Regions from separate parts of the Rhizobium sp. LjRoot98 genome, predicted to be linked through region 4. Evidence: predicted binding sites of a transcription regulator. Region 4 holds the regulator's gene; each other region holds the start of a gene.
What was found. Region 4 encodes PhoB, which activates phosphate uptake and scavenging genes when phosphate is short. Its sites were predicted from a motif close to TGTCATNNANCTGTCAT; they were not measured.

Region 1 (7,225 bases), on a different contig from region 4:
CACAACGGGAACGCGATGATCGAGGCAAACAGTGTGCCGACAAAGGCCATGACGATGGTCTGCAGCAGCTTGGTCCAGACGTCGAGATGCTGCCATTCGGAATTGTAGAGGATGTTGTTCCAGGCGAGCGAGAGGTTGGAACGGCTTGGATCCAGACGCTCGCCGCTGGTGATCAGGCTCATCACTTCGCCAAAGGACTTGTTGAAGAACGGCGAGTTGGTATCGAAAATGAAGTTTGCCCAGCCGGGAAAGCGGTTGTGGATGCTGATCTTTTCCTTGTCGACATCAGCCCAGCCGGTCATCCCGAAGGCAAGCGTGATCTTTTCACCCGGACGCTTCTGCGTCGCCCATTCCGGAAGGGCGCCTTCCGGCGTTACACCCGCGGAATGCTCAAGATCGATCAACAGGGTCTCGCCGCCATGCGTGGCCGTGACCTTGCCGTCGATTACATCGATGCTGGTGGTGCTGTTGAAATTGACAGTGGCGCGGCTGACGACTTCTTCGGTCCGGGTTTCCGCCCGGGCGCCTGCCTGGGTGCTGCCTCCGACGGCTGCATTCGGTGCCATGAAGCTGAAGCTGGAACTCTTTTTCGGAGCGGCCTGTTGTGCTGCGGCGGGGACATCGATGGTACGCTCAACCATCTTCGTCTCGATCTTCACCCATTCGGGCTTTGCGTCGGGACCGAGCGGCGAGTAACGCGGATAGACGACCTGCATCGTGCCATCGGCCGCGATCTTGATGTCAGGCCGGACCTCATAGGAAACCCAGTCGGCCAGATAAGTGCCGGCAATGCCCCAGTTGGCGTTGGCCAGAACCTGGCCGATCGAGAAAAACCACCAGCTGTAGACCATGTAGAGGCCAATACCGGCGAAAACCAGGATCGAGCGGATGCGCTTGTTGGCCGAACCTTTGACAAGATGCGGGTGACGGGCAGCAATCGCGTCCATCTGCGCGGTGTTCATCATCGTGTTTACGGTCATGGGGCCGCCTCCTATTGCGCCAACTGGAAGGCCTGATCACCAACGAGGCGGCGGCGCAGCCATGCGGAAAACTGATCGACGGCAATGATCGTCGTGAACAGAAGAATGATGATCGCCAAGGTCTTGGCTTCATGACCCTGGCTGATCGACAGCCGCAACGGCTCGCCGATACCACCGCCGCCGACAGCACCAATAATAGTGGAAGCGCGCACGTTGATTTCGAGACGCAGCAGGAAATAGCTCATGAAGTTCGGCAAAACCTGCGGCACGATGCCGAACCAGACGCGCTCGAACCAGTTGCCACCGGCAGCGCGCAGGCCTTCATCCGGCTTCATGTCGGCATTTTCGACCACTTCAAAGAACAACTTGCCGAGCGCACCGACCGTATGGATCGAAACGGCGATCATTGCCGGGATCGGCCCGAGGGACAGGATCGCGAGGAAGAAACCGGCAATCACCACTTCCGGAAAGGCGCGCAGGATTTCCATGATGCGCCGGGCCAAGCCGCGAACCCAGGGATTGGGCATCAGGTTGCGGGCGGCAAAGAAACAGAGGATGAAGCCGAAGAACATGCCGAAGATGGTCGAGAAGATCGCGATATTCAGCGTTTCCAGCATTTTGTAGAAATATTCGGGCACATAGATGCTGTCCGTCAGATACATCCGGCCTTCGGGATAATTGTATTTCAGGCTGCCATCGTCGTAAGGCGAAGGCAGATCGAACATCGCCCGGCCGATTTCGGCGCCATCGCGCGGCACGAGGTCGCCGACGAAATCGAAGAAATAGGGCAGGCGGTCGAAAAACTTGCCGGCATTGGTCGCATTGGCAAACCAGAGCGACCCGGACAGCGCCACGGCGAGCAGCGCAAGGCCAAGGAATGTGTAGGTGCGGCGGCGGAGATTGAGCTCCTGCCAGTGGCGTTCGACCACGGCGCCATTGTCGCTCAGGGTCGTGGAAAGCGCTGACGTGGCCATGAAGTCTCCGGCAAACACGAGGCCTCGAAGGACGTCATGCCCCGAGACTGCTTAAACAAGGAGCGCTGGCCGGGATAGCCGGCCAGCGCTTTTAATGCGGGCGATATCAGCCGCCGATGGTCGACTTGCGAGCGTCGATGATCGGCTTGTAGAAGTCCGAATTGACTTCGACGAAGCCCTTGAAGTCGCCGCCCATGACGCCGGCAAAGCAGGCTGCATCGGTCTTCGGCAGATCGAGCATGAACTGCTTGAACTTTGCCTTCATGTCATTGTTCATCGAAGTGCGAACGACGATCGGGCCGTTCGGGATCAGCGGCGAGCGCCACAGTTCGACTAGGTCGTTCATGTCGACAACGCCCTTTTCGACCATCTTGTGCAGGTTGCCGGAGGTGTAGCCGTCCTTGAACTCGCCAATGCCCGAACCGAAGGTCGTGCCAGCATCGAAGGTGCCCTTGAGCACTTCGAGAACGAGGTTTTCATGGCCGCCGCCGAAACCGGTCTCAGCGAAGAATTCCTTGACCGGCATGCCGATCGTTTCCGGCAGGGTCACGCTCGGGATCAGGTAGCCCGATGTGGAGTCCGGATCGGCAAAGCCGAGCTTCTTGCCCTTGAGATCGGCAACGCTGGTGTAACCCTTGTCCTTGCGGGCAACCATGATCGAGTAGTAGCCGGTCGAACCGTCGGACTGTTCGGTCGTCAGGATCGGCTCGACGGCGTCAGCCTTGGCGAGGAAGATCTTGGCATAGCCGGAAGCACCGAGTTCTGCATAATCGAGCGTGCCGCCGAGCAGGCCCTGGATAACGCCGTCATAGTCGGCAGCCGGGAAGAACGAGACCTTCTCGACATTCAGCGCCGTCTTCAGGTGATCGCCGAGGCACTGGTAATTGCGCAGGCGGTCGGCTTCGTTTTCACCGCCGATGATGCCGACGCGGAATTCCTTGAGGTCTTCGGCCTGAACGTGGCCGACGAGGGCAAAGAGCGCAACGGCGCTCAAAAGTGCTTTCTTCAACATAAGGGTCTTCTCCTGTTATCCCGGCGGCGCCGGTTCACATTCGGTTGCAAAGCTCTGCCCTTGACGCGGGCTTTCGATCCCGGCTCGCTCCTTAGAGCCCGGCCAGTGCCAGCGGTTTGACGCCGGCGGATTTCGCATTGTCCTGCGCAGCAGGAATGTTGATGCTTGTCGATGTCATCGATTCATCGAGCTCGGCGCCTGAGCCATAGATTTCAGCGACGGCTGCAGCTGTCAGTTCCTGCGGCTGACCATCGAAAACGACCTGCCCATGCGCCATTCCGATGATGCGCTCGCAGTAGTTTCGCGCCGTATCCAGCGTATGCAGGTTGGTGACGACGGTGATGCCGTCGCGCTCGTTGATATCGCGCAGCGCATCCATGACGATCTTGGCGTTCAGCGGATCGAGCGAGGCGATCGGCTCGTCGGCCAGCAGCATCTTCGGCTGCTGCATCAGGGCGCGGGCAATGGCAACACGCTGCTGCTGGCCGCCGGACAGGGTGCCTGCGGGCTGCAGCGCCGTCTGTTCGATGCCCAGACGTTCCAGCGCGCCGATTGCCATGATGCGCTCTTCACGGGTGAACATGTTGAGGACGCTGAGCACCGTCGAGCGATGATTGAGGCGGCCGAGCAAGACGTTGGTGAGCACGTCGAGACGTGGCACCAGATTGAATTGCTGGAAAATCATGGCGCAATCGCGCTGCCAGTTGCGAAGCGCTGCACCGCGCAGCGACGACACTTCCAGAGCGCCGAAATGGATGGAGCCGGACGAAACGTCATTGAGACGATTGATCATCCGGAGCAGTGTCGACTTGCCCGCACCGGACCGGCCGATGATGCCGACCATCTGGCCCTGCGGGATGTCGAAGGTAACCGAGTTGACGGCAATTTTCTTGCCGAACTGACGTGTTACATTCTTCAGCTGAAACATGAGCAGTCGTCCTTTGGCAGTGGCACAATAGGCCCTTGCCATAATGGCGGTTGATGAAGGGGGAATGTCAGTTTGATGTCGTTTTCGTTACAGTCCACAATCCCCGCACAGGCGGGGATTGGTGCTGCAAACGTCAGGCATTGTGACGGGCAAGGAATGCGTCCGCATCGAGCATTCTGAAATCGTCGAGGGCATCGCGCAGCTTGCCGTGATCCCAATCCCACCAGGCCAGTTTTTCGAAACGGCCGGCAATATCCTTGCCGAAACGCTCGCGGATCAGTTTGGCCGGAACGCCTCCGACGATGGTGTAGGGTTCGACATCCTTGGAGACGACCGCTCCCGAACCGACGACCGCGCCGTTGCCGATCGTGACCCCGGGCAGCACCGTCGCACCATGGCCGATCCAGACATCATGGCCGATGACGACGCGGTTTTCGCGCCGCCAGGCAAAGAAATCCTGCTCCATGTCCGCGTCCGGCCAGTAGTTCGAGGCGCGGTAGGTGAAATGGTGCAGCGTCGCCCGCCAGGTCGGATGGTTGGTGGCATTGATGCGAACGGATGCCGCCAGATTGGCGAATTTTCCGATCGTCGCGCACCAGATCATGCCGTCGCGCTCGATATAGGAATAATCCCCGAACTCGACCTCGTCGAGGCGGCAACGATCACCGACTTCCGTGTAACGGCCAAGCGTCGACTGGTTGACGGTGGCAGTTGCATGGATCGTCGGCTCTTCGCTCAGCTTCTGGCTCATGCGGCAGCCTTTCGCGGCGAGAAGGCAGATACATCAAGGATGCGGTCGGCGACGGCGTCACGCACTTCCTCGTCATGGAAGATACCGAGCAGGGCAACACCCTCGGCCTTCTTGGCGGCTATCATCTCGACAACGACACGGCGGTTTGTCGCGTCAAGCGATGCCGTCGGCTCGTCGAGCAGCAGAATCGCATGATCCGTAATGAAGCCACGGGCAATGTTGACACGCTGCTGCTCACCACCCGAGAAAGTGGCTGGCGGCAATTGCCAGAGTTCACGCGGCAGGTTGAGTTTCGCCAGCAGGCCGGACGCTTTTTCACGCGCTGCGGCCTGCTCGACCCCGCGCGCCAGAAGCGGTTCGGCAACGACATCGAGTGCCGACACGCGCGGAACGACGCGCAGGAACTGACTGACATAACCCAGCGTATCACGCCGGACTTCCAGCACCGCGCGGGGGGCTGCATGAGCGAGATCGACCAGGTGGCCCTGATGCTCGATCAGGATCTGGCCAGCATCAACGGCATAGTTGCCGTAGAGCATTTTCAGGATCGAACTCTTGCCGACACCGGACGGACCGCCGAGCACGACGCACTCGCCCTTCTTGACGGAGAACGACACGCCATTGACGACCGGCAGTCGGATACCGTCGCGCAGGTGCATGGTGAAGCTTTTGGCGACTTCGGAAACAACGAGGGGAGTGGCCATGACTATTTCTCCTTTTGGAGCATGGTTTGGTCCGAAAACCGGTTTCCACTTTTCGGAACCATGCTCAGACCTGCAGAATGGAGGAAACGAGGAGCTGGGTGTACGGCTCGCGCGGATCGTCAAGCACCCGGTCGGTCAGGCCCTGCTCGATCACCAAACCATCCTTCATCACCATCATCCGGTGGGACAGAAGGCGTGCGACCGCAAGGTCATGGGTAACGATGATCGCCGAAAGGCCGAGGTCGTGCACGAGGCCGCGCACCAGATCGAGCAGGCGGGCCTGAACAGAGACATCAAGACCTCCGGTCGGCTCGTCCATGAACACCAGACGCGGGGACGTGACGAGGTTGCGGGCGATCTGCAGGCGCTGGCGCATGCCGCCCGAGAACGACCGCGGCTGATCGTCGATGCGGTCTTCCTCGATCTCGACGCGGCGCAGCCAGTCGGCGGCCGTAGCGCGGATATTGCCATAGTGCCGATCACCGACCGCCATCAGCCGCTCGCCGACATTGGCACCGGCAGACACCGTCATGCGCAGGCCATCGGCCGGGTTCTGGTGCACGAAGCCCCAATCGGTGCGCATCAGGAAGCGGCGCTCCGCCTCCCCCATACGGGCAAGATCGCGGTACTGGCCGTCGCGCATATGGTATTCGACAATGCCGGAACTGGGCATCAGCCGGGTGGAGAGACAGGACAGCAACGTTGTCTTGCCTGAGCCGGATTCACCAACGATGGCAAGAACTTCACCGGGCCACAGCTCGAAGGATACATTGCGGCATCCGATGCGGCTGCCGTAGAATTTCGACACGTCGTTGACTTTGAGAAGCGGTGTCTGGGTCATGGGGCGATTTCCATGTTGAGCAAGTAAGTGCTTGAAGGAAGGCGAGCGGCGGCTTGCTTCCTCTTCTCCCCAGCGGGGAGAAGGTGGCCGGCAGGGCCGGATGAGGGGGCGGTGCGGCCATTTCGGAGTGTGCGGAAAGGTCCCCTCATCACCTCGCTTTCGCTCGGCACTTCTCCCCGCTGGGGAGAAGTGGGAGCCTGCGGCAGCTTGCAAGCCGAATACGCTACCAAACCCCTCATTCGGCCGCCTCCTGCCGCGCCAGCATCTCGCCCGCATGACCATGCTCGCGGCGATCCTCGCAATGGTCGGTGTCCGAGCAGACGAACATACGTCCGCCCTTGTCGTCGAGAACGACTTCATCGAGATAGACGTGCTCGGCGCCGCACAGCGCGCAGGGCTTGTCGAAATGCTGGATCTCGAACGGATGATCCTCGAAATCGAGGCTGACGACGTCGGTATGGGGCGGAACCGCGTAGATGCGCTTTTCACGTCCGGCACCGAACAGCTGCAGCGCTTCCGACATGTGCATTTTCGGATTGTCGAATTTTGGGGTCGGCGACGGATCCATGACGTAGCGGCCTTCGACCTTGACCGGATAGGCATAGGTCGTGGCGATGTGGCCGTTGCGGGCGATATCCTCATAAAGCTTCACATGCATGAGGCCGTATTCTTCCAGCGCATGCATCTTGCGGGTTTCGGTCTCGCGCGGCTCGAGGAAACGCAGCGGTTCGGGAATCGGAACCTGATAAACCAGCGTCTGACCGGCCGTCAGCGTCTCCTCGGGAATGCGGTGGCGCGTCTGGATGATCGTCGCTTCGCGGGTTTTGGTGGTCACTGCGACATTGGCAACCTTCTGGAAGAAGGCGCGGATAGAGACGGCATTGGTCGTGTCGTCGGCGCCCTGGTCGATGACCTTCAGCACATCCTTTGGTCCGAGGATCGCCGCCGTGACCTGCACGCCACCGGTGCCCCAGCCATAGGGCATCGGCATTTCGCGCGATGCAAACGGAACCTGATAGCCGGGTATCGAAATCG
Region 2 (7,225 bases), 1.1 Mb from region 4:
GTTCTCACAGTGAACCTGCCGCATGTGGACATGGCCGAGCGCCCAATAATCAAAACCGTGTCGCGCCAGTTCGGCCACGTTTGTCGGCGCATAGGGATCATGGCCCGGCGTACCGGCAAGGCTGGTGTGCAGCATGCCGATATTGACGGCATCGGCAACCGGCGGCTGGAAGGATGGCAAGAGGCTGTCAGGCGCATGCGGATTGGCAAAACTGATGCCGTGGATATGGACGCCACGGCCATCGCCGAGAGATTTGGCAAGCACCGGCTTTGCCCGGCCAGCGAACACATGCACATTGGACGGAAAGGTCAGCTCGCGGGTCATTGCCGACTGCGAATCGTGGTTGCCGCGAATGAGGAACACGCTGATCCCCGCCGCCTCCAACCGGCGCAGTTCGCTCGACAAATAGAGCGCCGTGTTCATCGATGTCTGGGATCCGTCGTAGAGATCGCCAGCGATCAGCAGGGCATCGACACTCTCTGCCAGGCACAGGTCTACGATCCTTGCAAGGGCGGTGCGGGTCGCACCGCGTACCAGTGCCGCAAGTTCCGGATTTTTCAACGCAAGACTGCGCAAGGGTGAATCGAGATGAAGATCGGCGGTATGGACAAAACGAAAGGGCATGGCGGACCATGGCCTGCCGTCCGGCCTTGCGTCAATGCCACACATGCCTCGCCGCAGGGTCTATTCAGCGCTTTCAACACAGCAACATTATTGGGGAAATGCGGGACCTTGGCGCAAGGGTCCCGAATTAGACTTGACTATAACGCTAACAATACCGTCATTTGACATGGCCCCTCACAATATCCATATGAAACATCATGAAATCCACATTCGAAGTCTCCGACAAGCTCTTTGAGCTTTACCATCGCGTTCACCGCCTCATCAACGAATCGATGACGGAGGAAGGCGTGTCGTTGGCGCGCAGCAAATTCCTGTTTTTCCTCAGCAAGCTTGGTCCCTGCCGGTCGACTGATATCGCCGGCGCGCTGAATTTTGCGCCGCGGACGGTGACGGAAGCCATCGACGGGTTGGAACGCGACAAGCTGGTGGTGCGCAAACCGGATCCGGAAGACCGCCGGGCAAAGATCGTGTCGATCACCGATGTCGGACGCGTCGTTCTGGAAGCCGCCGAACATCCGCGCAAGCAACTGATCGAGGAAATCTTCTCGGCGCTTGACGATCAGCAGCTCGACCAGATGCACGACATCGTCAGCCGGCTTGTGGTCAAGGCGGAAGAGATTCGCAAACGCAAGGAAACCGAAGAGGCTGGCAGCAAGGCCGCCGAATAAACGTCCCGCTCGCCACAGCCTTTTGCCTGCGAACAGACCAAATAGAAAAGGCCGGAGCATCATGCTCCGGCCTTTTCCGTTTCCAGGACTTAAGCGATTACATCGCGTTCATCGTACCGATCGAGAAGAACAGGGTTTCGCCCGAGGAATCATCGACACCGTCATTGTCGGTGACCACGAAACCGTTGCCGGCCGCATCGACGGTAAAGCCTTCGACCTTGTCGACGACGTAACCGTTGGTGGCCTTCAGGTCAGGGATGAAGTCGCGAACCTCTTCCTTCTTGACGACCGGCAGGTCGCCGCCGAGCTTGGCTGGCTTCAGATCTGCAAGAGCCACGCGGTACAGCTTCTTCAGCTTGGCAGCCTGGCCGATCAGGTTGTCGCGCTCGATGATATAGGCATAGTCGCCATGAGCCGTGATTTCGGACAGGCCGACCCAACCGCTTTCCGTCTTTTCGAGCGGGTAGCGCACAGCGCCCCATTCCTTCGACGAAGGCTTGTAGGAAACCAGCTTCACAAAACCCTTCTCGTCATCGCCCCATTCGCGCTGCACGGCCATCCACAGCGTCATGTCGTCGCCTTCACCGACGCTGGTGATGCCTTCGAAGCCAAAGCGCTTTTCGTGAGCGCGCAGTTCGGCAGGAATGGCGATTTCCTTATCGATCTCGCCCTTCGCCGTCACATGAATGATGGCATGCGAGTAGAGCTTGTCGGCATCGCCTTCGTTGGCCAGCCAATAGCCGCCTTCGCCATCGGGCGTCACACCTTCGCTATCGAGCTTCTGAGCTGCAGCACCGTTGCGGGTGATGCGCAGTGCATCGACGATCTTCGCCGGCTTGGCGGTCGCGTCGATCGTGAAGATGGTCGGCTGCGAAGCGTAGAAAGAATCGTTGACGGCAAGGAGCATGCCCGGCTTGTCCTTGACCGGTGCGAGGCCCGAAAGCGCGCCAAAACCGATCAGCTCTCCGTCCTTTTCGGTGGAGACGATCTGCGGATAGGCCGCCTCGCCTTCCGCGCGCTCATAAAGCATCACATGCGAGCGTGCGCCGCCGTCTTCGACGAGGTCAACTTCGTTGGCGGTCGCCAGAAGATTGCGGCCCGGGATGGCCACGGCACCTTCCGGGCTTACGCCGGACGGCAGAAGCTGGAGAAGTTCAGGCTCTGCGCCGGTGTCCTTGTAGACCCCGACGATGGAGGCGCGCTCTGCCAGAACGAAGAACAGGTTGTCGTCACCGAACTTGGCGACTTCCAAGCCCTCCGGCTCGACACCCTTCTTGTTGCGCTTGTCCGGGTAATGGCCGATCTTGGCGATCTCGCGCTCAAAGCCCGCGCCGTTCTCATAGAGAACCTTGCCGTCCTTGCTGAAAATGGTGAAGCCGCGCGCGCCACCCTTCCAGTCACCTTCATTGGCAACGACGAGGCGGTTGTCATCCAGCCACTTCACGGCGTCAGGCTCGCGGGCAACGTCCTTCATCTCGCCGGTGAACTTCAGCGCACCGTCCTTCTTGGTGTCGACACCTTCGAGGCTGACGGTTCCGGCGGAGAAGTGCGACTTCACCGTACCGGTCTTGCCGTCGATGATGACGACATAGTTGTTTTCCTGCAGCGTGAGGGCAACTTCGTCGAGGTTGTTGAAGGAAACGAATTCCGGTTCCGGATCTTCGCCAGCCACGTCGGCGAGACCGGTCAGCGTGACATGCTTGATCGAACCGCAATCGACCATGCCATCCTTGAGCGACAGGAGAACAAGATCACCGGCCGGCATCTGCGGCAGGTCGCCGTCATTGACCTCTTCATCGCGCTCGTTCTCGATGGCGATGGCAGCGATCGTCCTGTCCTTGTTCAGCGCGATCGAGTCCGGCTGACCACCGAGATCGCAGGTCGTGTCGATCTTTTTCGAAGCGAGGTCGACCTGGGCGATGAGGCCCGACGGCTTGACGAAGCTTTCGCGCGTGTTGACGGCGACAAGCGCCTTGCCCGAGGCAACCGCGACTGACGTCGGCTCGCCTTCGAAGGTGACAGAACCGGCTGCCTTCGGAGCCTTGGCGTCGGTGATGTCGATGATGCCGATCGCCTTGTTCGGGCTGTCGGAGTAAACAAGCGTATTGCCGTCTTCGGAAGCGGCGATGATTTCGGCCGAAGTCGGCGTCGCCTTGTCCTTGCCCTCAGGCAGGTTGTCGGCGACCGCGAAGGACGCGATACGGTTGAAGACCGGCTCGGCGAGAGCCACGGATGCCGTCGAGGCGGCCAGCGCTGCGGCGAGTGCCGCAGTCAACGAAAATCTCTTCATGATAAACCCCCTTGGTAAATCGGATACCGGGGGGTTTTGATCGCGCTCTGTAACAGGCGCATGACAGGATGAACAGATTAGACATTGGGCACGAACCGATGGCGAAACGCGTCCGCAAATGAAAAGAGGCCCAGGAAAAACCCGGGCCTCAAATCAACCTGCTATCGAACCGTTGGCGTTTTCACCACGGTGCTGCAGACGAAACATGAAACTTAGTTCACGGCGTCCTTGAGACCCTTGCCGGCCGAGAACTTCGGCACGTTGCGGGCAGGGATATCGACTTCTGCGCCGGTGGACGGGTTGCGACCCTTCGATGCTTCGCGGCGGCTGACCGAGAAGTTGCCGAAGCCAACGAGGCGAACGTCGCCGCCGTTCTTCAGTTCTGCCTGGATAACGTCGAAGATTGCATCAACTGCAGAAGATGCATCTGTCTTCGAGAGTCCGGCCTTCTCGGCAACTGCGGACACGAGCTCATTCTTGTTCATGTTTCCACCCCTTTCAATACTGGTTCGAAACGACTCAATTTTCAAGCCGAGGGAAGCATACGCGCGCCCCCCGCCTTGGCAAACCCAATCGCTCCGAATCCCATGGAATGCAAGGCTTTGCGCGGAGTTTTACATAAAAAAGACCGGCAAAAATGCCGGTCTTCCACTGTTTCTGCTCCAAATCAGTACGCAACCTGCGGCAGGCACTGCTTGAAGTTCAAGTCAAGCCCTTAGTGGGCAATCGACACGCCGGCGTCATCGGCCGGATCGGCCGTTGCAATCGGTGCCGCCTGCTTGGAAGGATCCCATTCGATCGCAACCGGAACCCGTACCAGCGCGTGGCTCAACACCTCGCCGATATGGGAGACCGGAATGATCTCCATGAGGTTCTTCACGTTGTCCGGAATATCCGCCAAATCCTTGGCGTTTTCTTCCGGGATCAGCACCTTCTTGATGCCGCCGCGAAGCGCTGCAAGCAGCTTTTCCTTCAGGCCGCCGATCGGCAGGACACGGCCGCGCAGGGTGATTTCACCCGTCATCGCCACGTCCTTGTTAACGGCAATCCCGGTCATGATCGACACGATCGCCGTTGCCATGGCCACACCGGCGGACGGACCGTCCTTCGGTGTAGCACCTTCCGGCACGTGCACATGGATGTCGCTCTTGTCGAACAATGGCGGCTCGATGCCGAAGTCGATCGCACGCGAGCGGACATAGGATGCCGCCGCCGAAATCGATTCCTTCATCACGTCGCGCAGGTTGCCGGTCACCGTCATGCGGCCCTTGCCGGGCATCATCACGCCTTCGATCGTCAGAAGCTCGCCGCCGACTTCCGTCCAGGCGAGACCGGTGACGACACCGACCTGATCGGTACGCTCGGCTTCGCCGTGACGATAGCGCGGAACACCGAGATAGTCGTTGATGTTCTCGGCAGTGACTTCGACCTTGCTGGTCTTGCCCTTGAGGATCTCGGTCACAGCCTTGCGGGCGAGCTTCATCAGCTCACGCTCCAGGCTGCGAACGCCAGCTTCGCGGGTATAGGTCTGGATCACCGCAGACAACGCACCATCCGTCACCGAGAATTCCTTCGGCTGCAGAGCGTGGTCGGCGATTGCCTTGGGCAACAGGTGCCGCTTGGCGATCTCCAGCTTTTCCTCTTCCGTGTAACCGGCAATCCGGATCACTTCCATGCGGTCCATCAGGGGCGCCGGAATGTTCAGCGTGTTCGCCGTGGTGATGAACATCACGTTCGAGAGGTCATATTCGACCTCCAGATAGTGGTCCATGAACGTCGAGTTCTGTTCCGGATCCAGCACCTCCAGGAGCGCCGACGACGGATCGCCGCGGAAATCCTGGCCCATCTTGTCGATTTCATCGAGCAGGAAGAGCGGGTTGGACTTCTTGGCCTTCTTCATCGACTGGATGACCTTGCCGGGCATCGAACCGATATAGGTGCGGCGATGACCGCGGATTTCGGCTTCGTCACGAACGCCACCGAGTGCCATGCGGATATATTCGCGGCCGGTCGCCTTGGCGATCGACTTGGCAAGCGAGGTCTTGCCGACACCCGGAGGACCGACGAGGCACAGGATCGGCCCCTTGATCTTCTGCGAGCGCGCCTGCACCGCCAGATACTCGACGATCCGTTCCTTGACCTTGTCGAGACCGAAGTGATCGAGATCGAGAACCTGCTCAGCATGGTTGAGATCGGTCTTGACCTTGGACTTCTTCGACCACGGAATGCCCAGCAACCAATCCAGATAGTTGCGCACGACGGTGGCTTCCGCCGACATCGGGCTCATCTGGCGCAGCTTCTTGACTTCCGCATCGGCCTTTTCACGGGCCTCCTTGGACAGCTTGGTCTTGGAGATACGGTCTTCCAGTTCGGCCATCTCGTCGCGGCCTTCCTCGCCGTCGCCAAGCTCCTTCTGGATCGCCTTCATCTGTTCGTTCAGGTAGTATTCGCGTTGGGTCTTTTCCATCTGGCGCTTGACGCGCGAGCGGATGCGCTTTTCGACCTGCAGAACCGAAATCTCACCTTCCATGAAGCCGAGCGCCTTTTCAAGGCGCAGCTTGACGCTGGTCGTCTCAAGCATTTCCTGCTTTTCGACGATCTTGATGGAGAGATGCGATGCGACGGTATCGGCCAGCTTCGAATAGTCCTCGATCTGACTGGCGGCACCGACGACTTCCGGGGAAATCTTCTTGTTGAGCTTCACATAGCTCTCGAATTCCGACACCACGGAACGGCTCAGCGCTTCGATCTCGACCGGATCTTCTTCCGGCTCGGAAAGCGGATGTGCCATTGCCTCATAGAATTCTTCACGGCCTGTATAGCCGTCGATCTCGGCGCGCGCGCGACCTTCGACCAGAACCTTGACGGTGCCGTCAGGCAGCTTCAACAACTGCAGCACATTGGCGATAGTGCCGATCTGATAGATCGCACCTGGTTCCGGATCGTCGTCGCTGGCGTTGATCTGGGTGGCAAGCATGATCTGCTTGTCCGTGCCCATGACTTCTTCCAGCGCACGGATCGATTTTTCACGGCCAACAAACAGCGGCACGATCATGTGCGGGAATACCACGATGTCGCGCAGCGGCAGCACCGGATAGGTCGCGCTCTCGATTGCCGGAGACGTTTTGCTCGTCATGTCATTTCCTTTCCGTCCCGTTTCCGGGCCCGTTACCCGAAGCGTTCAAGGGCGCTTCCGGTCCTCATTCTTTCCACTGTCAAGTGGAGTGTGTGACGTCTGTTTTCAACCCTTTCGCCGACTACCGACCTGGGAGGCGGCGTAGCCGGATAGTAAACGGCATCTGACTGTTGCGGGCCTTGCCGCAGGAGTTAACGCACACGCTTCGTGCCGGACACATCGACACAGAATCGTTACATAATCGCGTTGTTATCCGCTTTTAGCAATCGCTGATTCTCGCGAATATTCCTCCCGCAGTGACATCCAGCGGTCAAGCTTTCGACCGATGGATATCCGCAGAATATGCAGGGCTGACCTGCACTTATTGCTTAGGCGCGCTGACCGGCAGGCACGGTGTACGCCGTACCGGAAACTCTACGCATGAAAAAGGCCCGCACATGGCGGGCCTTTTAAAAAAACTTCCGATCCGGTCAGGCCGAAACGTTGGCCTTTTCCTCGGAACGCTCC
Region 3 (7,225 bases), on a different contig from region 4:
CAACCGGGCGCGCACCCATGATGCTGTGGTGCTGAAGACGCTGGGCGCGACGCGCTCGACGCTGATCCGCGCCTTCTGCTACGAATACGCCATGCTGGGTCTATCGACGGCGATCTTCGCGCTGTTCGCCGGTGGCGTCGCGGCATGGTTCGTGGTGAGCAAAATCATGAGTTTGCCGTCCTCTTTCCTGCCGGATGTGGCGCTGATCACCATGGCTGTCGCCCTGATCGTCACGGTCGGTTTCGGTCTGGCGGGCACCTGGCGGGTGCTCGGTCAGAAGGCCGCACCCGTCCTACGCGAGCTCTAAGCGCCCAGTTAACCGTTAACGTTAGCCCCTGAAAGCCCTGAGAATCCGCTTTTCGGCTGATTCCAGGGGCTGCCGGTCTTGTGCAAGTCGTATTTCGACATCATATTCACCCTAGGCATGCTGGAGCCCCGCAGCGGCGCCTGGGTCAAGTGGCTTGCACCGTCATGGATGCGCCCTTACCGCCCGACACCGTAAACTTAACCGGGGCTTTTAAAGAGGAAACAATGGCTGATCTTAGAAACTACCAAACCCGAATGTCGCCTGCCGGCGCACAGGCGGGGGCCGTAATCGACGAAGGTCTGCGCACCTATATGCTCAAGGTGTACAACCTGATGGCCCTCGGTCTGGCGATCACCGGTATCGCCGCCTATGCTGCATTTCAGTTCGCTTTCGCGGACGGACAGCTGACGGCCTTCGGTCAGGCGATCTATGTGAGCCCGCTGAAGTGGGTCATCATGCTCGCACCGCTGGCTCTGGTGTTCTACATGAGCTTCCGCATCAACTCGATGAGCGTATCCGCTGCGCAGACGACCTTCTGGGTCTATGCCGGTCTGATGGGTCTCTCGCTGTCGTCGATCTTCATGATCTATACCGGCCAGAGCATCACCCAGACGTTCTTCGTCACGGCTGCTTCGTTCGGTGCCCTGTCGCTCTACGGCTACACCACCAAGCGTAGCCTGTCCGGCATGGGTTCGTTCCTGATGATGGGCCTTTTCGGCCTGATCATCGCTTCGATCGTCAATATCTTCCTCGCCTCGTCGGCGCTTGATTTTGCGATCTCGGCTATCGGTGTTCTGATCTTCGCAGGCCTTACGGCTTACGATACCCAGAAGATCAAGGAAATGTACTTCGAAGAAGAAGGTGCCGAAGCCACCGGTCGCAAGGCCATCATGGGCGCGCTGACGCTGTATCTCGACTTCATCAACCTGTTCCTGTTCATGCTGCGTTTCCTCGGAAACAAGGAATAACTTGGAACTGGAATACATCTGAAAAGGCGGCTTCGGCCGCCTTTTTTGTTGTCCGGAAAACGATGGCGGGCACTCGCTTGAACGCACGAATACGATATGGCAGAGGAGAATGCCCTTTCTCAGTCAGGTCCGCCCATGCCCTTCACGCTTCGTGACGCCACCCTTTCAGACATCGCCGCGATTACCGCGATCTATCAGGACTCGGTTCTGAACGGCGTGGCCTCTTATGAGATGACGCCACCGGGCGAGCCGGAAATGGCGTCGCGGTTTTCTGCGATTACCGGCAACGGCTATCCTTATATCGCCGCTGTCGATGCGCAGGGCGTGCTCCTCGGCTATGCTTATGCGTCAGCGTTCCGCACGCGCACCGCCTATCGGTTCATGGTCGAGGATTCGATCTATCTGGCGCCCGAGGCCCGCGGCCAGGGTGTCGGCAAGGCGCTGCTGGCTGAATTGATCCGGCGCTGTACGCAACTCGGATTCCGCCAGATGGTCGCCGTCATCGGCGGTGCCCATCCAGCTTCCGTCGCGGTCCATCGCGCCGCTGGTTTCGAGCATGGCGGATTGATGAAGGGCACGGGTTTCAAGCATGGCCGCTGGCTCGATACCATCATCATGCAATTGCCACTCGGCGAAGGGCTGACGACCGATCCGGAGCCGGGCATCTACCCCGACACGCTCTACCAAGCCTAACTCAGGTCTTGATGAGCTTCAGCATCTTGTCGAAGACTTTGAGGACCTGCTGCAGGTCGTGACCGCGCTTGAGGATCATGCCATGCGTATTGACGACGCTGAAGGCGCCTTGCTTGGATGACAATTTCGGATTCTTTTCGATCCGGAACAGCGGCATTTCACCAGACCGCTTGAAAACCGAGAAGACCGCCTTGTCGCGCAAGTGGTCCATGGCATAGTCGCGCCACTCTCCGTCCCCGACCATGCGGCCATAGACCCTGAGGATCATATCAAGCTCGCGGCGGTGGAAGGTGATGGGAAGCTGGTCCTGATTGCTGCTGCGGTATTCGTGCAGATTAACAACCACATCGGACGATTTCTGCCTTTCGGAACGGGTCTCGCCTTGCGGCAAATCCGGCTGATCAGTCATCGGTACTCCGGCCTTTTATTGTGACAGGACGATAACAGTTTGCCTGACCGGGGCTGAAATGCAAGCCGCAAAGCCGGAAGCGGTCGGCCAAGACTTTTTTTCGCCTGCCGCATTTCAAACAAACCGGCGCCCCAATTGGCAAGGACACTCGCGCTCGCTGGCACAAGGGAGTCCTTCCGAGTGACCGGCCTGCATGTCTGTTTGTGGTTTTTCTGCCGCAAACGGGTGCAGCAATGGAGTGGCTAGCCAAAGCGTCCATCGGGCGCGGTTGCTCCTGATGCCATGTCGATCGGGTGCTGCTTGCACCTGCGAAACGTGGCCGGTTCGGTCCGGCATCTTCGAACCCTCAGCCCCAGCCCCTCGATGCTGCCGGGCCGAACCAGACTATGTGTCAATTGGCGGCTTTATCCGCCATGACAGTCACAGCGCCGACGATGGCGCCAGGTGTCTCACTGTCTTTCATCTTTTGCAGAAGCACGGCACAGCCGCCGTTTTCACCCTCGTTGAGGATGGAAGCCGGCAGAACGAAATTGGCAGGCTTGCCATCCCACATGCCGATCGTCTGGACATCGCGGACGGAGTGCCAGTAGGAAATCTTTTTGCCGCTGTTTTCGCCCTTCTTCACATCGACAAGTTGCTGCCGGTTGAAATAAACGACGACGACATTGGCCTTGCCGGTGCCTGCCCCGATCTTGATATCGATCTCATCCTTGCTGACATTGGCGGCGACCGGTACGGCGAGGCCCTGTCCCGCCGAATTCATCGCGGAGAGGCGGCTGTTGATCCCGTCGATATCGGCGCCGTTGATATGGTCGCGGCCGTTGAGCACTGCTTGAGGCGTGTAGACACCGCTGCGGCCGAACATCTTCGCATAGGCATATTGCCGGGCAGTGTTGTCCTTCGAGGCCAAAGTGTCGGCCCAGCCGAGATAGTTCCAGTAGTCGACGTGATAGGAGAGCGCAACGACCTTGCCGTCGTCGATCAGCGTCTTCAACGCTGCATCCGCTGGCGGGCACGAGGAGCAGCCCTGGCTGGTGAACAGTTCTACCACGCCTGCCGGTTTCACTGCATCTTCAGCCACAGCCGGCATCGCCATTAGGCCAAGGCCAAGGGCGAGCGTGATGTGGCGAACGGTGCTTGATCCAGACATTCAGACTTCCATTTCAGGATGTTGGGCATTTCAAGGATGTTGGCATTTCAGGCAGCAGAATTTCAGTGGTGTTGTACAGGCGTACAGTCTCTGTCGGCACCCTTCATACTCCGGTCCTCCGTCAACGGAAAATCACGTTGGAGTGAGGCGAACGGTACCGGCGATCACAAAAAAACCGGGGCTCGTGAAAGCCCCGGCTTCGTTCATTCGAGCATCAGCGATGCATCAGGCGGCGAGATCGCGCAGAACCGTCTGCAGGATGCCGCCATTGTTCATGTAGGTGACCTCATCGAGCGTATCGATGCGGCAGATCAGCGGTACGTCCTTCACCGAGCCGTCGGCATAGGTGATCTTGGCAATGCGCTTTTCACGCGGCTGGACGTTTGCCAGGCCGTCGATAGTGACGCTCTCGTCACCCTTCAGGCCGAGCGATTCCCAGGTCGTGCCTTCCTCGAAGACGAAGGGCACGATGCCCATGCCGACGAGGTTGGAGCGGTGGATACGCTCGAACGACTGGGCGATGACCGCCTTGACGCCAAGCAGGTTGGTGCCCTTGGCAGCCCAGTCACGCGACGAACCGTTGCCATATTCGACACCGGCGAAGATGACCAGCGGAACGCCTTCTGCCTTGTACTGCATGGCAGCGTCGTAGATCGACATCTCTTCCTTCGAAGGATAGTGGATCGTGTAGCCGCCTTCCTTGCCGTTCGGGCCCATCATGTGGTTGCGGATGCGGATATTGGCAAAGGTGCCGCGCATCATCACTTCATGGTTGCCGCGGCGCGTACCGTACTGGTTGAAATCGGCAACGCCGACACCATGGCCAATGAGGTAGGCACCGGCAGGAGAGGCTGCCTTGATCGAGCCAGCCGGCGAGATGTGGTCGGTGGTGATCTTGTCGCCGAACAGGCCAAGCACGCGGGCGCCCTTGATGTCGGAGATGCCCGAACCGGTCTTGCCCATGCCGACGAAGTAAGGCGGGTTCTGGACGTAGGTCGAGTTGTCATCCCAGGCATAGGTCTGGCCGGCCGGTACCTGAACCGCCTGCCAGTTGACGTCGCCCTTGAACACGTCGGCATATTTCGATGCGTAGAGTGCGCGGGTAACGTATTTCAGGATGAATTCCTGGATTTCCTGCGAGGTCGGCCAGACGTCCTTGAGGAAGACCGGCTGTCCGTCGCTGCCGATGCCGAGCGGCTCAGTGGTCAGGTCCTTCTGGACCGTGCCGGCGAGTGCGTAGGCGACGACCAGCGGCGGCGAAGCGAGGTAGTTCGCCTGAACGTCCGGCGAGATACGGCCTTCGAAGTTACGGTTGCCCGAGAGAACGCCGGACATGATCAGGCCCTTCTCGTTGATCGTCTTCGAGATCGGGCCGGGCAGCGGGCCGGAATTGCCGATGCAGGTCGTGCAGCCGAAGCCGACGAGGTTGAAGCCGAGTGCGTCGAGCGAATCCTGCAGGCCGGACTTGGCGAGATATTCGCCGACGACCTGTGATCCAGGTGCAAGCGATGTCTTGACCCACGGTGCGGTCTTCAGGCCCTTGGCAACGGCGTTGCGGGCGAGAAGGCCGGCAGCGATCAGAACCGAGGGGTTGGACGTGTTGGTGCAGGACGTGATGGCGGCAATCGCCACGTCGCCGTGACCGATGTCGTAATCCGCGCCTTCGACAGCATAGCGCATGTCGAGCTGGCCCGGCTTCTTGTATTCGCCTTCGAGCGATGTGGCGAAACCGGAAGCGATATTTTCGAGCGGGATGCGGCCTTCCGGACGCTTCGGGCCTGCCATGGCAGGCACGACCTGGCCGAGGTCGAGTTCCAGCGTATCGGTGAAGACGAGGTCTGCACCGTCATTGTCGCGCCACATGCCCTGCGCCTTGGAATAGGCTTCGACCAGCGCGATGCGCTGTTCTTCGCGACCGGACATGGTGAGGTAGTTGATGGTCTCGGAATCGACCGGGAAGAAGCCGCAGGTCGCGCCGTATTCCGGGCCCATGTTGCCGATCGTCGCACGGTCGGCCAGCGTCATGTTGTCGAGGCCGGAACCGAAGAATTCGACGAACTTCGAAACGACGCCCTTCTTGCGCAGCATCTGCACGACCATCAGCACGAGGTCGGTGGCGGTGACGCCTTCCTTCAGCTTGCCGGTGAGCTTGAAGCCGATGACTTCAGGCAGGAGCATCGAGACGGGCTGGCCGAGCATGGCAGCTTCTGCTTCGATGCCGCCAACACCCCAGCCGAGGACGCCGAGACCATTGATCATGGTCGTGTGGCTGTCGGTGCCGACGCAGGTGTCCGGATAGGCGGTGATTTCGCCGTCTTCTTCCTTGGTCCAGACCGTCTGGCCGAGATATTCAAGGTTTACCTGGTGACAGATGCCGGTGCCCGGAGGAACGACGCGGAAATTCTTGAACGCCTGCTGGCCCCACTTCAGGAAGCGGTAGCGTTCGCCGTTGCGCTCGTATTCGAGTTCGACGTTGCGGGCAAAAGCCGTCGGCGTGCCGAATTCGTCGACGATGACCGAATGGTCGATGACGAGGTCGACAGGAACCAGCGGGTTGATCTTTTCCGGGTCGCCACCGAGCGAAACCATGGCGTCGCGCATTGCGGCGAGGTCAACGACGGCGGGAACGCCGGTGAAGTCCTGCATCAGCACCCGGGCCGGGCGGTAGGCGATTTCGTTTTCTTCGCGGCCCTTGTTGTTCAGCCATTCGGCAACGGCCAGGATGTTCTCCTTGGTGACCGAGCGGCCGTCTTCGAAGCGAAGCAGGTTCTCAAGCAGAACCTTCATCGAGTAGGGGAGCTTTGAAACGCCGGCGAGGCCGTTCGCCTCTGCCTTCGGCAGGCTGTAATAGACATAGTCTACGCCATTGACCGAGAGCGTCGACCGACAATTGAAACTGTCTAGGGATTTGGACACTGGAATACCCCGTTCCGTTAGATCGCCAAAACGTGACGCACGAACGCCCGAACGCATTTAAAGCGCGATATGGGATGCGGGTACGGCCATTTCCGCTGTCCGTACGTGGAAATCATTCCAAGTTCGGCGCTAGGATGAAATTCACGCCGACCGCTGGCGTGTTGGGGCGGTTATAGATAATTTCTCCGGAACGTGCCAGACCATCCGTCCTCAATTTGAGACAATTTTTTTGCGCTGCGACGAACGTCGTAAAAGGAATGTGAATGCCGATCCGCCTGCGTGTCGAAGGCCTCAGTGCGAAACGTGGTGAGGATCTGATTTTCCACGATATTTCGTTCATTGTTGCAGCCGGAGAAGCCTTGATTGTCACCGGTCCGAACGGATCGGGCAAGTCGACTTTGCTGCGCGTCCTGGCGGGTCTTCTGGTGCCCGAATCCGGCGTTGTCCGGCTCGACGATACAACTGCCGATATCAGCCATCCGCGCGAGCTCTGCCATTATCTTGGGCATCGCAATGCGATGAAACGCGAGCTCACCGTTGAAGAAAATCTCTCTTTCTGGAAATCCTTCATGGGTGATTCGGTGGGCGGTTCCGGTATCGGCCTCGAAGAGGCGACCGAAGCCCTCGGCCTTGGCGGAATCTCACATCTGCCCTTCGGTTATCTCTCGGCCGGGCAGCAACGGCGCATGGCCATGGCTAAGCTGCTGGTCGCCTATCGCCCCGTTTGGATTCTCGACGAGCCGACGGCGGCACTCGATGCGGCGGCGGACCGGCTGTTTGCC
Region 4 (7,225 bases):
TGACCGTCGAGCCTTATTATCTGGAGGAGCAGTCCGATCCGGATGACAGCCGCTATGTCTGGGGTTACCGGATTCTGATCTCGAACCTGTCTGACGAAACGGTCCGGCTGATGACGCGCTATTGGCATATCACCGATGAAAACGGCCAGGTGGACGAGGTCAACGGACCCGGCGTCATCGGCGAGCAGCCGGTTCTGAACCCCGGCGATACCTACGAGTACTCGTCCGGCTGCCCGCTCGATACACCATCCGGCGTCATGTTCGGCCACTATTCGATGGAAAACACACACGGGGAGTCGTTCACTGTCGACATCCCCGCTTTCTCGCTGGATTCGCCCGGCCAGAACCGGACCTTGAATTAGAGCCGCAGTGTTTTTACTGCGGCTTCACTTCCGTCGCTTCAAACCGGTAGGTCGTCGAGCAGAACTCGCAGGTGACCGATACCAGCCCATCTTCTGCCGCGTGATCGATATCGTCCTGGCTGAGGCTTGCCAGAACATCCCGCAGTTTTTCACGCGAGCAGCTGCATTTGTCATAGACCGCTTGCGGCGGATAGACCTTGACGCCGCGCTCGTGGAACAGCCGGTAGAGCAGACGCTCGGTACCCACGGTCGGATCGGTCAGTTCGTCGGCATCGATGGTCTGGACCATGACGCTGGCTTCATCCCACAAATCATCGACCGCAAGAGCGCCGTTGCCGTCATCGCCGTCGCCACCGTGTAGATCCGCCTGACGCATACGATCCGGCGCCTCCGGCAGGAACTGCGCGACCATGCCACCAGCCCGCCAGCGATGGCGCGGCTTGCCGTTTTCATCACGGTCGAGCAATTCGGCAACGCCAAGGCGCACCTTGGTCGGGATCTGCTCCGACTGGCGGAAATAGACGCCGGCAATTTCCTCCAGCGAGGCTCCGTCGAGCGGTACGATGCCCTGATAGCGCTGCATATGCGCACCCTGATCGATCGTGAACGCCAGAACCCCCTCGCCCAGCAGATGCTGAGGCTGGGTCAGGCCGTTCTCTTCAGCAATCTTCAGAGCCTCTTCATCGTAGCGGGCATAGGCGCGCACCCGGTCCGGCGTCGCGAAATCGGCGACAACCAGATCGACTGGACCATTGCTCTTGGTCTGGATGATCAGCTTGCCTTCGAACTTCAGCGACGTGCCGAGCAGAACCGTCAAAACGACGGTCTCAGCGACGAGACGGGCGACCGGCAGCGGATAATCATGGCGCTCGAGGATCGCGTCCAGCATCGGGCCGAGCTGGACAGCACGGCCGCGCACATCAAGGCCCTCCACCTGAAACGGCACGACATGATCGTCACCGGCGTAATCGAACTGGCCAAGGCCCACGTTTGCTTCCGTCATCGCTCTAACTCCTAGCCTTCGAACGTCTGCCCGCCGTGAAGGCCGGGACGCTGTTCGATGCTTCTATTGATCCTGGGCAGGCCGGTTTTGTCCAGATCGCTCCTGAAATAACGGCCGTCGCTCTGCCGCCTCCAATCAGGACGGCGGCGCGGATGGATGGTTGCTTATGAATACGAACGACCGGCGAAGGCGGACACGCCACCTGCCGGTCATCAGCTTGATGCATAGATCGTGTGCCGCTGCCCGGTTTTCAATATGCCGGGCCAGACCGCTAGAGCGCGCCAAGGCACCAGGCAAGGACGGATTTTTGCGCGTGCAGGCGGTTCTCGGCTTCATCGAACACCACCGACTGCTTGCCATCGATGACATCATCCGTCACCTCCTCGCCACGATGGGCAGGCAGGCAGTGCATGAACAGCGCATCCTTATCGGCCTTCGCCATCAGCGCGGCGTTAACCTGGAAGGGCTGGAAGACGTTGTGGCCACGGGCGCGGTGTTCCTGGTTCATCGATACCCAGGTGTCGGTAACCACGCAATGGGCGCCATCCACGGCCTGATCGGCATCATGATAGAGCTTTATATCGCCACCATTGTTGCGCGCCCAGTTGAGGATCTTGTCGTCAGGCTCCGAACCGAGCGGCACAGCCATGTTCATCCGGTAGCCGAACTGCGCCGAGCCTTCGATGAAGGAGTGCAGCACGTTGTTGCCGTCGCCGGTCCAGGCAATCGTCTTGCCCTTTACCGGGCCTGCATGCTCCTCGAACGTCATGATATCGGCCATGATCTGGCAGGGATGCGTCGCATCCGTCAGTCCGTTGATCACCGGCACGGTGGCATGCTCGGCCAGCTCCAGCAGCCGATTGTGATCAGTGGTGCGGATCATGATCGCATCGACATAGCGCGAGAGAACCTTGGCGGTATCGCCGATGGTTTCGGCGCGACCGAGCTGCATTTCGGTGCCGGACAGGAACAACGTCTCGCCGCCAAGCTGGCGCATACCGACATCAAAGGACACGCGGGTGCGCGTCGAAGGCTTTTCGAAGATCATCGCCAGCATTTTGCCGGCCAGCGGCTTTTCAGCGGTGCCGGCCTTGGTGGCAGCTTTGCGAACGCGGGCGTCTTCGATGATCGACCGCAAGTCGGTTGTCGTCATGGCAGAAAGATCGAGAAAGTGTCTGGTACCGGCCATTCTATTCAAAGTCCTGTGTTTTTTCAGCGTGTCAGTGAAGCGTCGTTCAGGCCGATGCCTGTCGTCGCTCCGCTGTCAGCTGTTCGGCCGCGCGCTCGAGACGCGCCAGGCCTTCACGGGCTTCCTCGGCCGTCGTCACCAGCGGCGGCAGCAGGCGGATAACGTTTTCGCCCGCCGGTACCGCCAGCAGCCGTTCGGCACGGATGGCCTTCAGGAGATCGGCAGACGGCACCTTGGCCTTGATGCCGAGCATCAGGCCCTCGCCACGGATTTCCTCAATAATCTCGGGGAAACGATCGGCAAGTGAAGCAAGCCCCTGGCGGAAGACCAGCGAGACATCGCGGACGTGCTGGAGAAAATCATCGGCCATGATGACATCCATCACGGCATTACCGACAGCCATGGCCAGCGGATTGCCGCCATAGGTCGAACCATGGGTGCCGGCGACCATGCCGGAGGCTGCCTCTGCCGTGGCAAGGCAGGCGCCGAGCGGGAAGCCGCCGCCGATACCCTTGGCGACTGCCATGATATCCGGTGTCACGCCAGCCCATTCATGGGCAAACAGCTTGCCAGTGCGGCCAACGCCGGACTGGACCTCATCGAGGATGAGCAGCATGCCATACTCGTCACAGAGCGCACGCAGTTCCTGCAGGAATTCCTTCGAAACGGTGCGGATACCCCCCTCACCCTGGATCGGCTCGATCAGGATCGCAGCGGTCTCTTCGCTGATGGCAGCCTTCAGGGCGCCCATATCGCCAAACGGCACCTGATAGAAACCCGGCGCCTTCGGGCCGAAGCCTTCCAGGTACTTCGCCTGCCCACCGGCAGCGATGGTCGCCAGTGTGCGGCCGTGGAACGCGCCTTCAAAGGTAATGATGTGGAACTTTTCAGGCTGACCCTTGGCGAAATGATAGCGCCGCGCCGTCTTGATCGCGCATTCGAGCGCTTCCGCGCCGGAATTGGTGAAGAACACCTTGTCGGCGAAGGTCGCTTCGGTCAGGCGGCGGCTGAGGCTTTCCTGACCGGGGACTTCATAGAGATTTGACAGGTGCCAGACCTTGTCCGCCTGCTCCTTCAATGCCGATACAAGATGCGGATGTGCATGACCGAGCGAATTGACCGCCACACCGGCGGCGAAATCGAGATAACGGGTACCGTCCTCAGCAATCAGCCAGACGCCTTCGCCGCGCTCAAACCGCAAGGGTGCGCGTGCATATGTGTCATAAAGCGGCGTGGCATCGGCCATGGCGCATGTCTCCTCAAACCATCACGGCCATTGTATAAACGGCGCCGTCAACAAGGCTGTGACCAGCCCATAAAAAATCAAAATGCCGCCTTTCGGCGGCAATGGCACTATCTTCACTTCGCAATGCGATGTCAACAAAAGCCCATGATTTCCAGCAATTCGCGGATATACAGCGGCCGCAAATTTTTTAGCCGGATACCCTTGCAAAAATGCCACGCATCGCAAGCAAGTTGGGGAAAACTCGGAAATCGATTCGGTGGGATTCTCCGGACTCTTGTCAGGGAGTCCCACGGGCTCTACGTTAAGAAATAATTACTAGAACGCATGCGGCGGACCTAGTCACCAAAAGTGTTATCGCGTTTCAGCCTCGGGTTATACCCAGGGCTCGGTGGAGGATTCGACCATCACCAACGCTGGGAATGGAGACAAGACCATGAACTGGACTGACGAGCGGGTCGAAAAACTCAAGAAATTGTGGGCCGAAGGCTTGAGCGCAAGCCAGATCGCAGCACAGCTCGGCGGCGTCAGCCGTAATGCCGTCATCGGCAAGGTTCACCGTCTCTGCCTGCCCGGCCGCGCCAAGGCTGGTGGCAGCACGGCAACGGCCCGCGTCAAGCGCCCGGCACCTTCCGCCGCACCACGCGCACCGAACTATACCGCATCGCGCATCACCGCCACCCGCACAGTGACCCGCACCACCGGTGCGACCGTCATGAAGGAAGAGGTGGAAATCGACGTGATCGAGAATCTGGAGACAGCGCCGGCTGGCAACAACGTTGTTATTCCGATGTCTCGCCGTCTGGTCCTGACCGAGCTGACCGACCGTACCTGCAAGTGGCCGATCGGCGATCCGATGAAGGACGAGTTTCACTTCTGCGGCAACGATTCCCCGGACACCTCGCCTTACTGCACCTTCCACGCCAAGCTGGCTTACCAGCCGTCCGGCGAACGCCGCCGGGCACGCTAAGGCCGGATCGGCCGTGCGTTTCGTCAATCCCATCCCGTTTGTACGGGATATCAGCATCTCGAAAACCTTCTATTGCGAGATGCTGGGATTGGCGATCAGCCGGGACTTCGGCAATTTTGTCATGTTTGAAACGGGATTTGCCATCCATGACGGCAGATCCCTGGAAACGACGATCTGGGGACAGCCGTCAGCCATTTCCAGACCATACGGCCGCGAAAATATCCTGCTCTATTTCGAACATGATGATCTGGATGCGCTTTTCGGGCGCATCGGCAGCCTTGTAAACCTCATCCACCCCATCGAGACGCAGGCTTGGGGCCAGAGGGTTTTCCGCTTCTACGATCCGGATGGTCACGCCATCGAGATTGGAGAACCGCTCGGCAACGCCTGACGGTTCTTTCCTGTACGATTTCAGCTTTCCAGGGAATAGCCCGCGCCGCGCACTGTACGGATCACGTCCTGCATATTGGAAAAGTTCAATGCTTTGCGCAGGCGGCCGACATGAACGTCGACGGTGCGTTCATCGACATAGATATCGTGGCCCCAGACGCCATCCAGCAGCTGTGAACGCGAAAAGACGCGGCCCGGCGATGCCATGAAGAATTCCAAGAGACGGAACTCCGTCGGCCCGAGACGGACCTCGCGCGTCTTGCGGTGGACACGGTGGGTTTCGCGGTCGAGTTCGATATCGCCGCACTTCAGCAGCGTCGACAGCACTTCCGGCTTGGCACGGCGCAACATCGCCTTCACCCGCGCCATCAGTTCCGGCGTCGAGAACGGCTTGACGACGTAATCGTCGGCGCCCGTAGCCAGGCCGCGAACACGCTCACTCTCTTCGCCACGCGCTGTCAGCATGATGATCGGTAGCCGTTCGGTTTCCGGACGCTGGCGCAGCCGGCGGCACAGTTCGATCCCGGAAACACCCGGCAACATCCAATCGAGGATCAGGAGATCGGGCAGGCGCTCCTGCAGGCGCATTTCCGCCTCGTCGCCACGGTTGATGGTGTCGACTTCGAACCCTTCGGCCTCGAGATTGTATCGGAGGAGGACGCTCAGCGCCTCTTCGTCTTCAACAACGGCAATTCTTGGCAACATTCAGTTCTGCTCCTTGGCGTCCGGCCGGATGGCCGGAGGCATGCCGAGCGGCTCCAGCGGCCGCTCGCGCGATCATTGCGTAAGAATTTACTTACTTTCTCAGGCGATCAATTGCCGATCGCACCGACCGTATTGGCTGTGTCGTCCTTTGGACGTTCGCCAGCCGGCTGCGCGCCGGTCGCCATGTAGTAGATTGTTTCGGCGATATTGGTGGCATGGTCGCCGATACGCTCGATGTTCTTGGCGCAGAACAGAAGATGCGTGCACGGCGTGATGTTGCGCGGGTCTTCCATCATGTAGGTCAGGAGTTCGCGGAACAGCGACGTGTAGATCGCGTCGATCTCGTTGTCGCGCTCGCGGATACTGTTGGCCTTTTCCGGCGAACGGGAGGCATAGACATCGAGCACTTCCTTGAGCTGAACGAGCGCAAGCTCGGCCAGGTGCTCCAGACCACGGGCCAGTTGGCGCGGCAGGCTGGCGCTCGCGACCGCGATGACGCGCTTGGCGTTGTTCTTGCCGAGGTCACCGACCCGTTCAAGATCGGCGGCAATGCGGATCGATCCCATGATTTCGCGCAGGTCGGCAGCCATCGGCTGGCGTTTCGCGATGGTGACAATCGCCTTTTCGCCGATCTGGCGTTCGGCCTCGTCGAGAATGGCGTCGTCGGAAATGACCTTCTGGGCAAGCGCCAGGTCGGAATTGACCAAGGCGCGTACGGATTCGGCCACCATCTGTTCGGCCAGACCGCCCATCTCGGAGATGCGCCGGGTCAGGTACTTCAGATCTTCGTCGTAGACGGAAGCAATGTGCGTAGACATGATTGTTTTTCCTTGCGATCACAATCCGGGTTGGAAGACCACCACCCTGCCCTCATGACAGGGTGACAAGCTCAGTCCTCAGCCGAAGCGGCCCATGATGTAATCCTGGGTCCGTTGGTCATCCGGGTTGGTGAACATCTTGTCGGTGTCGTTTTCCTCGACGAGATTGCCGAGGTGGAACATCGCGGTCCGCTGCGACACGCGGGCTGCCTGCTGCATCGAGTGTGTGACAATGACGATCGTGTAGTTTGTCCGCAGCTCGTGGATCAGTTCCTCGACCTTGGCGGTCGCGATCGGGTCCAGGGCCGAGCACGGCTCGTCCATCAGGATGACTTCCGGGCTGACCGCAACGGCGCGGGCAATGCACAGGCGCTGCTGCTGACCACCGGAGAGGCCGGTGCCGGATTCATGCAAGCGGTCCTTCACTTCATTCCAGAGGCCGGCCTTCTGCAGGCTTGTCTCGACGATCTGATCGAGGTCTGCCTTGGTGCGGGCGAGGCCATGGATCTTCGGACCGTAGGTGACGTTCTCGTAGATCGACTTCG

Region 1: a site for PhoB is predicted at 3,959-3,975, ahead of phnC (phosphonate ABC transporter ATP-binding protein). Genes of this name have one in related genera too.
Region 2: a site for PhoB is predicted at 3,632-3,648, ahead of ACSQ3J_RS00490 (esterase-like activity of phytase family protein). Genes of this name have one in related genera too.
Region 3: a site for PhoB is predicted at 2,398-2,414, ahead of ACSQ3J_RS13345 (DUF2794 domain-containing protein). Genes of this name have one in related genera too.

The regions. Positions count from the first base shown of each region.
Region 1 is NZ_CAXUPW020000003.1:226,333-233,557, reverse strand. Features, by position in the region: gene phnE (phosphonate ABC transporter, permease protein PhnE) at 1-980, opposite strand, end outside; gene phnE (phosphonate ABC transporter, permease protein PhnE) at 992-1,954, opposite strand; gene phnD (phosphonate ABC transporter substrate-binding protein) at 2,061-2,966, opposite strand; gene phnC (phosphonate ABC transporter ATP-binding protein) at 3,058-3,894, opposite strand; gene ACSQ3J_RS12990 (DapH/DapD/GlmU-related protein) at 4,028-4,645, opposite strand; gene phnL (phosphonate C-P lyase system protein PhnL) at 4,642-5,349, opposite strand; gene phnK (phosphonate C-P lyase system protein PhnK) at 5,414-6,190, opposite strand; gene ACSQ3J_RS12975 (alpha-D-ribose 1-methylphosphonate 5-phosphate C-P-lyase PhnJ) at 6,426-7,225, opposite strand, start outside.
Region 2 is NZ_CAXUPW020000001.1:90,665-97,889, forward strand. Features, by position in the region: gene ACSQ3J_RS00480 (metallophosphoesterase family protein) at 1-624, opposite strand, end outside; gene ACSQ3J_RS00485 (MarR family winged helix-turn-helix transcriptional regulator) at 822-1,292, shown strand; gene ACSQ3J_RS00490 (esterase-like activity of phytase family protein) at 1,390-3,582, opposite strand; gene hupB (DNA-binding protein HupB) at 3,795-4,067, opposite strand; gene lon (endopeptidase La) at 4,298-6,718, opposite strand; gene clpX (ATP-dependent Clp protease ATP-binding subunit ClpX) at 7,189-7,225, opposite strand, start outside.
Region 3 is NZ_CAXUPW020000003.1:308,241-315,465, forward strand. Features, by position in the region: gene ACSQ3J_RS13330 (ABC transporter permease) at 1-307, shown strand, start outside; gene ACSQ3J_RS13335 (Bax inhibitor-1/YccA family protein) at 532-1,275, shown strand; gene ACSQ3J_RS13340 (GNAT family N-acetyltransferase) at 1,411-1,968, shown strand; gene ACSQ3J_RS13345 (DUF2794 domain-containing protein) at 1,970-2,377, opposite strand; gene ACSQ3J_RS13350 (DUF1223 domain-containing protein) at 2,769-3,527, opposite strand; gene acnA (aconitate hydratase AcnA) at 3,753-6,443, opposite strand; gene ccmA (heme ABC exporter ATP-binding protein CcmA) at 6,707-7,225, shown strand, end outside.
Region 4 is NZ_CAXUPW020000001.1:1,238,338-1,245,562, forward strand. Features, by position in the region: gene apaG (Co2+/Mg2+ efflux protein ApaG) at 1-362, shown strand, start outside; gene ACSQ3J_RS06105 (Hsp33 family molecular chaperone) at 376-1,365, opposite strand; gene argF (ornithine carbamoyltransferase) at 1,637-2,554, opposite strand; gene ACSQ3J_RS06115 (aspartate aminotransferase family protein) at 2,601-3,800, opposite strand; gene ACSQ3J_RS06120 (GcrA family cell cycle regulator) at 4,234-4,767, shown strand; gene ACSQ3J_RS06125 (VOC family protein) at 4,781-5,158, shown strand; gene phoB (phosphate regulon transcriptional regulator PhoB) at 5,179-5,862, opposite strand; gene phoU (phosphate signaling complex protein PhoU) at 5,970-6,680, opposite strand; gene pstB (phosphate ABC transporter ATP-binding protein PstB) at 6,759-7,225, opposite strand, start outside.